2 regions of the Pseudoalteromonas sp. SCSIO_11900 genome follow, and region 2 is predicted to be linked to the other one. Evidence: predicted binding sites of a transcription regulator. Region 2 holds the regulator's gene; the other holds the start of a gene.
What was found. Region 2 encodes LexA, which represses DNA repair genes until DNA is damaged. Its sites were predicted from a motif close to TACTGTATNNNNATACAGTA; they were not measured.
Positions count from the first base shown of each region.

Region 1 (7,622 bases), 560 kb from region 2:
CCATAATGTCGTTCTAGCGAAAGATAATAAAACTTTCATTGATAATAGCTCATCGGTTAATAAGCCAAATTCAGCTGCACTGCGCAAAATTAATGGTGAGTTTATTACGTGGCTTGAAGAGAATAAGCTTGATGACTCTCACCCACTTACCCCGTATCTAACTGATTTAGCCCAGCCCGAATACGGCACAATTACCGCTGAAGACGGCCAAATTATGCATTATCGTTTATTTAAACCAGCAAATATGGCAAAGGGTAAAAAGCATCCGGTTATTGTCAACGTTTACGGTGGTCCTCATGCTCAGCGAGTAACCAATAGCTGGCGCAGTAAAAATTTATATTTTCAATACATGGCGCAACAAGGTTATGTAATTTTTCAACTTGATAACCGAGGCTCTTACAATCGCGGTAAGAAGTTTGAAGATGCAATTTATAAGCACTTAGGCGTTGTAGAGGTGGCGGATCAAATCAAAGGCGTTGAGTTTTTACGTACTCTTGATTACGTAGACCCTGCTCGCATAGGCATATACGGCCACAGCTACGGTGGTTATATGGCGCTAATGACCATGTTTAAAGCAGGCGATTACTTCAGCGCGGGTGTATCTGGTGCTCCGGTTACCGACTGGGCTCTATACGACACCCATTATACCGAGCGCTATTTGGGTCACCCTGATACTAATGCCCAAGGCTATATCGACAGTGCGGTGTTCCCATACGCTGAAGGCTTAAAAGGCCCATTAATGATTTACCATGGTATGGCCGATGACAACGTATTATTTACCCATGCCACTAAATTGTTTAAACAGCTGCAAGATAACAATCAACAGTTTGAAATGATGACTTACCCGGGCTCAAAACATAGCCTTCGCGGTAAACAAGTTCAAACTCATTTACATCAAACTATAACAAACTTCTTTAACCGTAATTTTAATACAAAGTAACTAAAATTGGGTTAATTATTCGACTAAAGGCTGATACAAGTATCAGCCTTTTTTTATGCAGATAAGCTATATTGAAACGTCAACAAACAATAATTAAATTCATTATAAGCACCCGTTAAATAAAAGTTCGGCCTATCCTTTTTATTGTATTTACGCAAACTAGTTAACAAAGAGAGTATTAAAAATACAATATAAGGAAAATAAAACCGTATTAGCCTATATTTTAACTATGCTTATTTAAGAGAAATAATGCTCTAATACGGGAACATGCATATGCCAAACCTCCGTCGTTTTACTATATTTCAACGTTTAGCCATTTTAGTAGGGATTGTAATTTTTGGTTTAATTGTTTTGAGTATTTCGAGTTTAAGTAATCAATATAAATCGCTTAAAAATGAGCAATACCTAAAAACAAAAAATGTGGTGGAAACTGCTTATAGCATCATTACACACTACGCAGCGCTTGAACAAAGTCAAACACTCACTCGTGCACAAGCACAATCTCAAGCGATGGCCTCAATACGCTCATTGCGTTACGATGATACTAACTATTTTTGGATCAACAATTATCAGCCAACCATGGTAATGCACCCAATTAAACCAGCCCTTGAAGGGAAAGATTTAACGAATAATAAAGACCCTGATGGCACCCCTTTATTTGTTGAAATGGTTGATGTTGTTAAAAAATCCGGCGAAGGCTATGTGCCTTACAAGTGGCCAAAACCCGGCAGCGACAAACCCGTAGATAAAATTGCGTATGTAAAAGGCTTTAATCAATGGCAATGGATCATCGGCTCGGGCGTTTACCTCGATACTATAGACAGTGCCTTTTCGCAGCAACGTACTATTATCGTTATCAATGTGATGATTATGATCGTCGTTGTCGTACTTTTTAGCTACTTTATTGGTCACAGTATTTTAACGCCGACTCGTTTAGCAGCAGAAATGATGAAAGATATCTCTCAAGGTGAGGGGGATTTAACTCGTACGCTTAACGAAAATGGCAATGATGAAATATCTCAACTGTCGAGATCATTTAATTTATTTGTCTCTAAAATTAGGGAGTCTTTGGTGCTGGTTGCAAAAAGCGCAAACGATGTAAACGAGCATGCCCATGCTGTAGATGATTCTAGCAAAACCAGCCAGTCGTTTATTGAGCTTCAAAACGACAGTAGCACCCAAGTAGCCGCGGCAATGGAGCAAATGACTCATCAAATTCATGATGTTAGCCGTAATGCCGAAGCTGCTGAGCAAGCCGCAAATGATGCTGCTAGTAATGCATCAACGGGTAAAAATGTAGTGTCGAAAACCATTACCGCCATTGAAACCCTCTCTAGTAATATAGAAACTGTCAGCAAAGTGACCGCCGAACTTGCTCAAGAGAGTAATAATATTGGCTCGGTACTTGATGTTATTAGAAGCATTGCTGAACAAACCAATCTGTTAGCGCTAAACGCAGCTATTGAAGCTGCAAGAGCAGGTGAACATGGAAGAGGCTTTGCAGTTGTAGCCGACGAAGTAAGAACACTTGCCAGCCGGACAGGTAAAAGCACGGATGAAATTCAAGCTATGATAGCTAAGCTTCAAGAAGGGGCTAAAGCTGCAGTTGAAGCGGTAAAATCTAGCCAAGAGATTTCTATTTCTACGGTTGAACAAGCCTCTTCTGCTAATGCATCACTTGATGAAATAGACAGGCTGGTATCGGTGATCACCGACATGAACGGCCAAATTGCTCGCGCCACAGAGCAGCAAACATCAGCCGCAGACGAGGTGAATTTAAGAATTAATGATTTATCACAATCTACAAAGCAATCATTGGGTAACACTAAAGATTTAACTCGCGCTAGCGACAAACTCAAACAAAGCAGTGTTGAGTTATCAAGCGTGGTATCGCGCTTTAAGCTTAGTTAACCTTAACTCCGGATAATAAATACCTTTGACCAATTAAAAAGCCCTGATTTTCAGGGCTTTTTAGGATTATTTATAGAAAATTATAAACAATAGCGGGCAAATAAACTGCTAACTGACGCTGCAGTTGGTTTACCATGTTGCCAGTCGCCGCCTTCAACGCCACTACCAGCAATATCCATATGTACATAAGGAAGTGGTAAAGTAGATTCATTACCATGCTTATCTAATCCACCTACCACAGCTAAAAATGCCATAGGGAATTGATGGCCGCGCGCTGTGACAGCAGAAGCCGCATTATTACTAGAAAGCACATCGTCAGCTAAAGTGCGTGGTTTTATAAAATCATAATCTTCACGGCGTGAACGCGACACTTCAGCACCGTCAGCCCATAAATCACCACAATCGGCCAATTGGCGTGAAATATTAGCACTACGCGCTGGTCCATTCTCAACATATGCGCCATAGGGTCCCATCGCGCGCGCAGCATGCCCTGTTAAAGTAGCCACTGTAAACAACGTTGGATTTATTTCGTTTTTAGCTAAATCTTTCATTTCGCTAAGTAAATCACCCATAGCTAAACGCCCTTCGGCATCGGTATTACCAATACGTACTCGTACACCTTCACGGCTAGTAATTATTTCATCAGGGACGAAACAATCTGAACCAATGGAGTTGCGTACAACCGCCAAAAAGGCAATCACTTTAACGCCTTTAGGCTGATAATCTGCTACTGCTTTCATAAATCCAGCAACCGAGGCCGCACCGCCTTTATCGCGGCTCATGCCCGCCATAAAACCACCGACTTTTAAATCTGCACCGCCCGTGTCATAGACTAAACCTTTACCAACAAACATCAGTGTTCGGGTTACTTCACCCTCAGGCACGTATTCAAGTTTAACAACGCGTGGATGATGGCGCTCTACCGCATACGACGCACGAGCAACGGTACTTAGCATGGGGTAATGCTTATCAATGGCAGCTAAATCATCAATCACATCAACGCTCACCGCACTATTTTCAAATAACTCACTACAGTAATCGGCAAAACGTGGGGGGGCCATGCGCTCAGGCTCGGTGCCACATAAATCACGTGCGGCATATTGCCCGGCAGCTAACGCATTGACTGCTTTAATTGTTTGCTCATTGGCATCAATTAAGCCTATTTGAGTAATAGGCTCAATACCTTGACCATGAAATTCACGCGCTTCTAGGGGTTGCCATAATGCTTGGCATGCGCCTAAGTAAGCCACTTCAAGAGCGTGTTGATAACGGCCATCTGTATTTAAAGCGGGTAAATAAATAGCAGGGTTAACACTACCTGATGCTTTTGCCTCATTAATGGCTAATTTGGCTGCATCAAAATAACGACGAACGTCATCATAATCTCTATTTAAAGGGCCTGTTGGCGCTAACACGACACGTTTACCGGCAATCACTAACAAGGTGACTTGGTTGCCGATGCGAGAGTCTACTTGGGCTTGGTCTAAAATTGCATCACGCAGTGGCGTATTTGGTAAATGAGAAAAGTCGTTGCTGATAATAATAAGTGCATCATGCGATGTACAATCTAGGCTTGCACTTACCGGCTTTGCCAGTACTGCTTTTGGATATGCCATAAAAAAGGATCCTGTTAGAAAACGTAGTCCCTATTATTATTTATTTAGCAATTTATAACCAGTGTACTGCGATAACCTGCTTACTTACTGGCAACTTGGAGTTACGCGTTTTACACATCTAAAATACTAAGCTGTAAATTATGCTCTGGTTGGTTTTTAATACCCACGCCAATTCCCAATAAGCGCACCGGTTGTTGTAATCCACGTTGGTAGGCTTTGGCGAGTAACTCTTTAAAAATAGCCGTGTTTAATTGATGCGCAGCTTGATCTGCTGAGGTCACTACAAAATTAGCAAATTTAACTTTAACACTTAATTTATTAATTTTATGTTGTAGTTGCTGTTTATTTAATCGAACCACGAGTTCATCTAACAGTTGCGGTAATTGTTCAAGGCATTCATCTAGGCTGTTTTTGTTGTATTCATAAGTATGTTCCACACTCAATGACTTACGTACCCGCTCAGTTGAAACTCGCCCTATATGTTCACCCATGCACTTTTGATATAACGACACACCAAAATTACCCACATGCTGTTGCATCCAATTAGCCCCTTTTTCGCGCACATCTTGCCCCGTGTATAACCCTTTTAAATTAAGCTTTTCTAGAGTTACTTTACCCACTCCTGGAATTTTACCTAATGGCAATTGGGCTAAAAACGAGTCAACCTGCTCAGGCAATACCACAAATTGCCCATTAGGCTTATTTTCATCACTGGCTATTTTGGCAATAAACTTTATTGGGGCAATACCTGCAGATGCAGTCAGTCCTGTGGTATTAAAAATATCGGTACGAATTTGCTCTGCAATTAACGTTGCACTGCCCTTAAAAGCAGTACTGTGGCTCACATCTAAATATGCTTCATCAAGCGAAAGAGGTTCTACTAGGTCAGTATAGCGGTTAAAAATGGCGCGGATCTGTGTTGATACTTGTTTATAAACAGTCATTCTGCCAGGCACAATAACTAAGTCAGGGCAAAGCTGTTTGGCATGATAGTTAGACATAGCAGAGCGCACCCCATACTCTCTGGCAATATAGTTAGCGGTAGAGAGCACTCCACGGCGACTATTTCCGCCAATTGCCAGTGGTACGCTGGCAAGCTTAGGATTGTCGCGCATTTCTACGGCCGCATAAAAGCAGTCCATATCTATATGAATAAACTTTTTCATCACACAATAATAACTGTTTATTTATACAGCCATTATTGTGGAATCACTTTTAATTAGCAAGCATGTTATTGCTTAAAAAGAGCGTTTACTTTTCTTTGGCTTATTAAAACAATACATCCAAAATAAAATTTCTAAAGAAAAGCCTAATAAAATCAAAACAATTGCCCCAGCCTCATTACCCATAGCGTAACAAGTAAACGACGCTATAAAAACGGTGCATGCCAATAACCAATTAATTATATCCTGCATAGTTATCTCCTTGTGTGTTAATAGTTACTATAGCCATGAATTTAAAGAGGTACAATTTTTACTCAAGGGTTTTTATTTAGCACTGTTGTTCTTTTAAGGTTAAGGTTTGTTCAATCTGAGGCAGTTTACCCGCGGCGCAAGGTTTATAGCCTAATGGTTTAAATAAAAAAGGCGCAAAGCTTCCATGTTCTGCTTACGTCCCTTATTTACATCCATGAGGGCAATACAGAGTAGCTCCACCCCTAGTTATAATTCCCTTGAGCTCATCCGACCATATTGCTAATCTAAATGCTTTAAAACTAAGAGCAATAAATACATGGAAACGTTTAAACAACAACACCCTATTCATACCGACATTACTGTAGCATGGGGCGATATGGATGCCCTACAGCATGTTAATAACTGTGTTTATCTTCGTTATTTTGAAATAGCCAGAATCGACTTTTTAAATAAATTAAATTTATTTGATACTATCAATGCTAAAGCCACAGGCCCTGTGATCAGTGAAAATAATATTCGTTATAAGCGTCCCGTTACCTTTCCCGACACATTAAGCGTAGGTATTACCATTAGTGATATTAAATCTGACCGCTTTGTAATGAACTACAGTGTGTTTAGTCATGCGCAAAACGCGATAACAACCACCGGCATGTCAAAAGTGGTGATGTTTGACTTTAAAACAGGCCAAAAAGCCACGATCACTGAGCCATTGTTATCGGCTTTAAAAGCAAACTCTCAAACCGAATAATTAGGATTAGCAATGCAATATAGTCAATTAGGCAGCAGTGGGGTTAGCGTTTCAAGAGTGTGTTTAGGTAGCATGACCTGGGGAGTACAAAACACCCAATATGATGCCGACCAACAGATAGCCTATGCGCTTGAGCAGGGTGTGAACTTTATTGACACAGCAGAAATGTATGCTGTTCCTCCCTCTCCCGATACCTACGGTAAAACAGAAGAAATTATAGGCAATTGGATAGCACGTAATTCACAAAAACGAAAAGACATTGTTATTGCAACTAAAATTGCCGGTAATGGGCTTTCTTGGATCCGTGATGGCGGCAATATTACCCGCCAAGCTGTTATTGATGCGGTTGATCATTCTCTAAAACGCCTACAAACCGACTATATTGATTTATACCAGCTACACTGGCCAAATCGCCGTACCCCTCACTTTGCTAGGCAATGGCCTGGTATGCTTAAATTTACCGAGGTAGATGCAAAACAACACACCGCTGATATGCTTGATATTTTAGAGGGGTTAGATGCGTGTGTTAAAGCAGGAAAAATTAAACATTGTGGGCTTTCTGATGATACGCCTTGGGGAATTAGCCAATTTTTAAATTTATCAAAAGAGCATAACTTGCCAAAAATGGTGTCTATCCAAAACGAGTTTAGCCTAGTACATGCCAAAGATTGGCCTTATTTAATAGAACAATGTGTACATGAAGATATTGCTTATTTACCTTGGTCACCATTAGCCGCAGGGCTATTAACCGGTAAATACCTAAATGGATCGCGCCCTGAAGGCTCTCGCTGGACATTTATGCAGCGTAACGGTATTTTTCGTGATACGCCACAATCACAAAAGGCGACCAAAGAGTATGTTGAACTTGCCCATGCACACGCTATCACCCCAGCTCAATTAGCGCTGGCTTGGTGTAATCAAGTTGATGGAGTGACATCATCTATTATTGGTGCCACTACTATGGCGCAATTAAAGGAAGACATTGATGCGTT
Region 1 covers NZ_KK070023.1:167,309-174,930, forward strand. The annotation lists gene BG00_RS00760 (S9 family peptidase) at 1-940, shown strand, start outside; gene BG00_RS00765 (methyl-accepting chemotaxis protein) at 1,214-2,851, shown strand; gene BG00_RS00770 (M17 family metallopeptidase) at 2,932-4,467, opposite strand; gene dinB (DNA polymerase IV) at 4,578-5,633, opposite strand; gene BG00_RS00780 (acyl-CoA thioesterase) at 6,199-6,630, shown strand; gene BG00_RS00785 (aldo/keto reductase) at 6,643-7,622, shown strand, end outside.
Region 1: the regulator LexA is predicted to act here: its motif matches at 5,645-5,664, upstream of dinB (DNA polymerase IV).

Region 2 (7,622 bases):
CCGAACACTACCCTATTGTAGGGGCGCATTTGATCGGCACACTTAAAGAGCTTATTCCTGAGCAGTTTACTGCCGATGTTGAATATGCGTGGCGCGAAGCCTACGGTGTACTTGCTGATATTTGTATTACCGAAGAAGCGGCATTGTATGCGCACAGTAAAAACAACCATGGTGGCTGGGCAAGCACGCGCCAGTTTGAAATTACTGATAAACATGTTGAATCTGAATTCGTAACTAGTTTTACGCTGACACCTGTGGATGGTAAAGCAGTTATTACCTACAAGCCAGGACAGTACATTGGCATTAAAGTTAAGCCTGAGGGCGCAGAATATGAAGAGATCCGCCAGTATTCTATTTCGCAAAAGAGCAATGCTAAAAACTATCGTATTAGCGTTAAAAAAGAGTGCCAACCAAAGCCTGGCGTGGTGTCTAATTATTTACACTCACTAGAGCAAGGCGCACGAGTAGAGTTATACCCGCCAGCGGGAGATTTTATTTTAAAAAATGAGGCAACTCCAGTTGTACTTATTTCAGCAGGTGTTGGCCAAACCCCGATGATGGCAATGCTGCAAACGCTACTTAGTGGTGATAAAAATCAAGCGATTAGTTATTTGCACGCGTGTGAAAATAGCCGCGAATTTTCATTTAAAGGGTATTTAGCGCAGCAAACGGCAATGCATCCACAGCTAAAAACATTTACTTGGTTTAATCAAGGTGGCGAGGAGTGTGATTTCACTGGGCTAATGGATTTAACGGTGCTTGAGGCATCATTACCTATTAGCGAAGGGGCATTTTATTTGTGTGGACCAGCATCATTTATGGCTTACGTAAAAGGCCAGCTACTTGATTTAGGTGTGCAAAGCTCAAATATTCACTACGAAATATTTGGACCACACCAAGCGTTTTAGATTAATTAAAAGCGTGTGTTACACACTTTTAATTTAAACTTACAGCTTTTTACTATTTGTGTTGGCAGCATAAGCTTGTTGTTGCCAAGCATTAAATAGCTTTTGTTGTTTAGCTGAAATTTTTAAACCATACGTTTTTTGCATGTAAGCGTACGCATCGGCAATGCGTTTACGTGCATGAACAGGCGGTTCAACAACACGTTGTTTAAAATTAACTTTAACCTCACAACGACCATATTGCGTCGCGTTTTGGGCTAACATGCCAAAGCGGTAGTTTGAGCGATCGGCGTTAATTTCACCAATTGCAGGGGCTAAATTGTTTATATCGGCTTCCATCAAGCGAAACTTAGCGCTAACTTTGCGGCAGTTTTTACGCCCACCATCTTGCCAGCATTGTAACTGGTGACCAAATTCCCATGCAGGGACAATATGTTCCCATTCAATTCGCAATGCACGTTGATTTACTTTGCCTGAGCGGGTTAGTGTGTTGCGAGGCACGTAGCCACAATGGGTAGGGTCGGGTACTAACTTTTTGCCTTGTTTTTTTATATCGCAACCACAATAAATACTTTTAGCGTTTTCGGGAAGGGTATTAATTAAGTGCTTTTTGGCACTCGAAAACCGCGTAAATTGTTCGCCCATTGCTGAAAAACAAGCACAGCAAGCCAACAAAGCTAAAATAAACCGAATCATATCCATCACATACGTGAACTACAGGAGCGGCTAGTTTAAGGCCTAGAATAAAAAAGTAAACCGCCGCCGGCATGCTTTAATTTTAATTTGCGTATTTTGTAGAGGGCGTTTTTTAGGAGTAAATAGTGGGCAATATTCAGAGGCTAACGCTAAAAACGCGTTAATGCAGTGATTCTTGCGTTGTTGATTTGGTATAACGGTAAAACTGCGTTAAAGTTTGCAATGAAATTAATAGAGGGTAAAAACGAGATAATGTCGGAAATTCAATTTTTAAATGTAGATCTAGAGCTTGAGTCAAAGCAAGATATTAGCGTATTAGTTGCTGATTTAAAAAAGGTCGCAACTATTTTACATTATGATAAAGACGAATACCGTCAACTTGCTCGCATTGAGGTTGCAGGTGAAATAACCACGCCAGATAAAGCGATTAATCACTTGTGCGAGTTAATCGAGTCGTGTTCACGCAATGCATTAAAGCAATGGTTGAGTTGTTCACGCAGAACATTCGATATGGGTTTTGAGTCTGGCACTTCGCCAAAATGCTTTAACCAAGCTTTACATGCAGATACCTTGTTACGTATATCTGCAATTGGTGCAGGTGTGGAAATTACTATTTACCCTCTCGAAAAGTAATTTAACCTCAACCTTGGTTAACAGATTTACTAGCCTTTTCGCTCTACTACGGCTGCGGTCATACGTGATACGCAGCAAAGCTCATTGCGGCTATTGGTTATTTTAATATCCCAAACCGAGCTGCGTTTGCCGATATGATAAGCTCTCGCTGTGGCCGTTAATGTGCCATTGCGTGATGCCTTTAAATGACTTGCACTGATCTCTTGGCCAACACAATAAAACCGATTGAAATCAACCACAAAATTAGCGGCATAACTTGCTACTGTTTCAGCAAGTACCACATTTGCGCCACCATGAACGATACCCATAGGGTTATGATGCTCTGGAATTGCCGGCATAGTTGCCACTAAGTAGTCATCACCAATTTCACTGATCTCTATTCCCATGGTTTTCATGAGTGTCCCTTGGCCTGTAATACCTTGATCTAATTGCTTACAAAACTCTAATGTAATCGGTTGATGCCAAATACTCATGCTAGCTCCTTGGATAAGTAATCGAGAATTAAAATTTATTAATATGATAATGCGTTGCTAATAATTACATTTATTACCCTGCTTTTAAAGTAGGTTATTGTTTGATGATAACGGCATATAAGGCATTAATTTATATTTGCGATTTTTAAATAACTGTATATACTCACAGTTAATTGTACTGTATGGAAAACCAGTTGTATGCGACCATTAACGAAACGCCAAGCGCAAATACTCGAACTCATTAAAGTGTTTATTAAAGACACTGGTATGCCTCCTACACGTGCCGAAATTGCACAAACACTGGGTTTTAAAAGTGCAAATGCTGCAGAAGAACACTTAAAAGCATTGGCCAAAAAAGGTGTTATTAAAATGAAGCCAGGCGCGAGTCGCGGAATTCAGCTTGTTGAAGAAGAGGAGCCAGAGCAGTTAGGCTTACCTTTAATTGGCAGGGTGGCTGCCGGTGAGCCAATATTGGCGCAACAGCATGTAGAAAGCCACTGTAAAATTGACCCTTTAATGTTTAAACCTGCGGCCGATTTTTTATTGCGTGTTAACGGTATGAGTATGAAAGACATTGGTATTATGGATGGTGATTTACTTGCTGTGCATAAAACCCAAGTTGCCGAAAATGGACAAGTTATTGTTGCCCGTGTTGACGACGATGTAACCGTGAAGCGTTTAGAAAAAGCGGGCAGAAAAGTACTCTTACATGCTGAAAATGATGAGTTTTCAGCTATTGAGGTCGATTTAGAAAATGAGTCGTTCAATATTGAAGGCTTAGCGGTAGGTGTTATTCGTAACGCTGACTGGATGTAGTATTAAAGCATAATTTAGCGCTTAATAGTGATTAGGCGCTGGGTTTGTTAGCAGCACAATGTCTAACTTATCAAATGTATGACTATATGTTGTTAAGTGCTCCCCCTATCATAAATAAAATCACTAAATACTTTATAAATAAACAAATTTACTCTGCTTTTTTAAGTTAACAATTTTTTATATTTCTATCCTGTAATTTCAATACACCCCTTACTAAACCTGACTCTTAGATTAATTGCCTGACTAGTTGCTATTTTTTTAGCTGCGCATTTTAAAAAATACACCTTGTTTATTTTTCATACTCACCTTGCTTATTGTTTATTTTTTAACTAGTTATTAAAGAGCTGGAATAAAAATAACTCACAGCTTAGTCGTTTTGAGAACACACATTTACTAAATCCAGCACCCTTATAAAAAATAAAAATAACGAATAGGCGTTTAAGCCGTATGCCTCTTCGCTTTGCGTCAGCAATAGCATCAAAGGAGCCGTCACATGGGTAAGCTGAGTTCTTCCTTGTGGCTTATATTGTTTGTTTTTTCGCAGAATGTGCTTGCTAATAGCCAATATAATATGCGTAAAGGCGTAACCGATATAAGTAATAATGTATACCAACTGCACATGACTATTTTTTTAATATGTTGTGTGATTGGGGTGATCGTGTTTGCCATTATGTTTTGGGCACTCATTCATCATCGCAAATCTAAAGGGGCTGTCCCTGCCCAATTCCATGAAAGCACCAAAGTAGAAATACTGTGGACTGCGATCCCTTTTGTCATATTAATTGTTATGGCCATTCCTGCGACTAAAACCTTAATTGCCATGGAGGATGCCAGCAAAGCTGATCTCACCATTAAAATTACAGGCTCACAGTGGAAGTGGCATTACGAGTATATGGGGGAGGACGTTGAGTTTTATTCCATGCTAGCTACCCCTCAAAATGAAATAACCAACCTTGCTGATAAAAACCCGAATTATTTACTCGAGGTCGATAAACCGCTGGTACTACCAATTAATCAAAAAGTACGTTTTTTAATGACTTCAGATGATGTTATTCACTCATGGTGGGTGCCTGACTTTGCCGTTAAAAAAGATGCAAACCCTGGGTTTATTAACGAAACATGGACCAATATTAATGAGGTTGGTACTTACCGTGGGCAGTGTGCAGAGCTTTGCGGTAAAGATCATGGTTTTATGCCTGTTGTGGTAGAAGCTAAAACAGAAGAAGACTTCAAAACGTGGTTAGCAGAGGCTAAACAAGCCAAGCAAAAAGCAGCTGAAGCAGACGCTGCGTTATTAGACCAAGTTGTACCAAAAGAAGAGCTGATGGCGCTTGGTGAGCAGGTTTATATGGCGAGCTGCGCGGCGTGCCATCAGCCAACAGGATTAGGCTTGCCGGGTGTTTTTCCGGCTCTTAAAGGCAGCCCAATAGTCATAGGTGATATCAAAGGGCATATAGATATTTTGCTCCATGGTAAACCAGGTACGGCTATGCAGTCTTTCGCAAAGCAATTATCAATCAAGCAAATAGCAGCTGTTATTACCTATAAACGCAACGCGTGGGGTAATGACACTGGTGATGTAATTCAACCGAGCGAGATACAAGCGGCACTGGATGCTGATGGGGAGGCTAAATAATGAGTAGCATTGCAGAACAACCTAATACCAATGAGGCTCATCATGCCCATCAACCTGCCACAGGCTTTAAACGCTGGTTATTTACAACCAACCATAAAGATATAGGTAGCTTATATTTAATTTTTTCACTCACCATGTTTTTAATTGGTGGGGCAATGGCGATGGTTATTCGAGCTGAGTTATTTCAGCCGGGCCTACAACTGGTTGATCCTCACTTTTTTAATCAAATGACCACAGTGCATGGTTTAATAATGGTGTTTGGTGCGGTTATGCCAGCCTTTACCGGCTTGGCAAACTGGATGATCCCGCTAATGATTGGTGCGCCAGATATGGCCTTACCGAGAATGAATAACTGGAGCTTTTGGATTTTACCGTTTGCGTTTTTAATCCTATTAGCTTCATTATTTATGCCTGGTGGTGGCCCTGCATTTGGTTGGACCTTTTACGCGCCGCTTTCCACCACTTATAGTAACGACAACACAGCAATGTTTGTATTTGCTGTGCATATTATGGGTATTAGTTCGATTATGGGGGCCATTAATGTGGTGGTCACCATAGTAAATATGCGTGCTCCGGGTATGACGTGGATGAAGCTGCCGTTATTTGTGTGGACATGGTTGATCACGGCGTTTTTACTTATTGCAGTTATGCCGGTACTTGCTGGTGCAGTTACTATGGTGCTCACCGATAAATACTTCGCGACCAGTTTCTTTGATGCCGCTGGTGGTGGCGATCCGGTGATGTTCCAACATATTTTTTGGTTTTTTGGTCACCCTGAAGTTTATATTATGATTTTGCCTGCCTTTGGCATTATTTCTACGATTGTTCCCACCTTTTCACGTAAAAAACTATTTGGTTATGCCTCTATGGTGTATGCCACCTCCTCCATTGCCTTGTTGAGCTTTATTGTGTGGGCGCATCATATGTTTACCACTGGTATGCCCGTGGCGGGTGAGTTGTTTTTTATGTACGCGACTATGCTGATATCGGTACCTACCGGCGTAAAAGTATTTAACTGGGTAGCGACTATGTGGCGCGGGTCTATTAGCTTTGAAGTGCCAATGCTGTTTAGTATCGCATTTATTGTGTTGTTTACTTTAGGTGGTTTTTCGGGATTGATGCTAGCGATTACACCTGCCGATTTCCAATATCATGATACCTATTTTGTGGTTGCACACTTTCATTATGTACTCGTAACGGGCGCGGTGTTTTCTATTATGGCGGGGGCTTATTATTGGCTGCCAAAATGGACCGGAAACATGTTCAATATTACCTTAGCAAAATGGCATTTTTGGTTGTCGTTAATAAGTGTAAATGTGCTGTTTTTCCCAATGCATTTTGTGGGGTTAGCCGGTATGCCACGCCGTATTCCAGATTATGCGCTACAGTTTGCTGATTTTAACGCCATTATTAGTATAGGTGGGTTTGCCTTTGGTTTATCGCAATTATTATTTGTGGTGGTTGTGTATAAATGTGCAAAAGGGGGCGACAAAGTGCCTGCAAAAGTTTGGGATGGAGCTGAGGGGCTTGAATGGGAAGTTGATTCACCTGCGCCTTATCATACCTTCTCAACGCCGCCGGATATTAAATAATGACTCACTTGCCGTTATTAAAAAAGCTGGTGGTGATTTGCATTGCAATGTTTGCATTTGCATTTGCCATGGTCCCTTTGTATGACGTGTTTTGCGATATAACGGGGCTTAATGGTAAGCCCTCGTTAGAGCAGGCACAGCAAAGTACCTTGGTCACTGAAAATAGAGAAGTCAGCGTTAGTTTCACTACGCATGCGCAAAGTGGTGCGCCTTTTGAAGTTAAATCTAAAGAGTACAGTGTAGATGTAAAGCCTGGGGCCATGCGTGAAGTTAAGTTTAGCGCTAAAAATAACAGCAATGAAGATAAAGTAATGCAGGCTATACCGTCGGTAGCACCAGGAAAAGCGGCCAAGTATTTACACAAAATAGCGTGTTTTTGCTTTGATCAGCAACCGTTAAAGGCAGGTGAAGAGCTGGAGTTTACATTATTGTTTTATGTAGATACTGAATTACCCAGTGATGTAGAAGAGTTAACCCTGTCTTATACCGTATTTGATATTAGCGAGAGGCTAGTAGCCAGTAATAACTAGCTTATAAAACTGGTGAAAAACTAGGAGCAAATAAAATGAATCAAAAATATGAACATTATTATGTACCAGAGCAAAGTCCATGGCCAATAGTTGGGGCAGTTGCGTTATTTTTTATTGCGGTAGGCGCAGCCTTAACCGTAATGGATATGGGCAAAGAGGGTGGTAATGGCGTTTACTTGTTATACGTAGGTATAGCTGTACTACTTTACATGCTGTTTAGCTGGTTTAAAAATGTCATACACGAGTCTGATCAAGGGCTTTATTCTGCACAAATGGACCGTTCTTTTAGGCAAGGTATGAGCTGGTTTATTTTTTCAGAAGTGATGTTCTTCATGGCATTT
Region 2 covers NZ_KK070023.1:725,440-733,061, reverse strand. The annotation lists gene hmpA (NO-inducible flavohemoprotein) at 1-908, shown strand, start outside; gene BG00_RS03425 (endonuclease) at 948-1,601, opposite strand; gene BG00_RS03420 (hypothetical protein) at 1,854-2,234, shown strand; gene BG00_RS03415 (PaaI family thioesterase) at 2,264-2,707, opposite strand; gene lexA (transcriptional repressor LexA) at 2,906-3,523, shown strand; gene coxB (cytochrome c oxidase subunit II) at 4,017-5,159, shown strand; gene ctaD (cytochrome c oxidase subunit I) at 5,159-6,751, shown strand; gene BG00_RS03395 (cytochrome c oxidase assembly protein) at 6,751-7,281, shown strand; gene BG00_RS03390 (cytochrome c oxidase subunit 3) at 7,317-7,622, shown strand, end outside.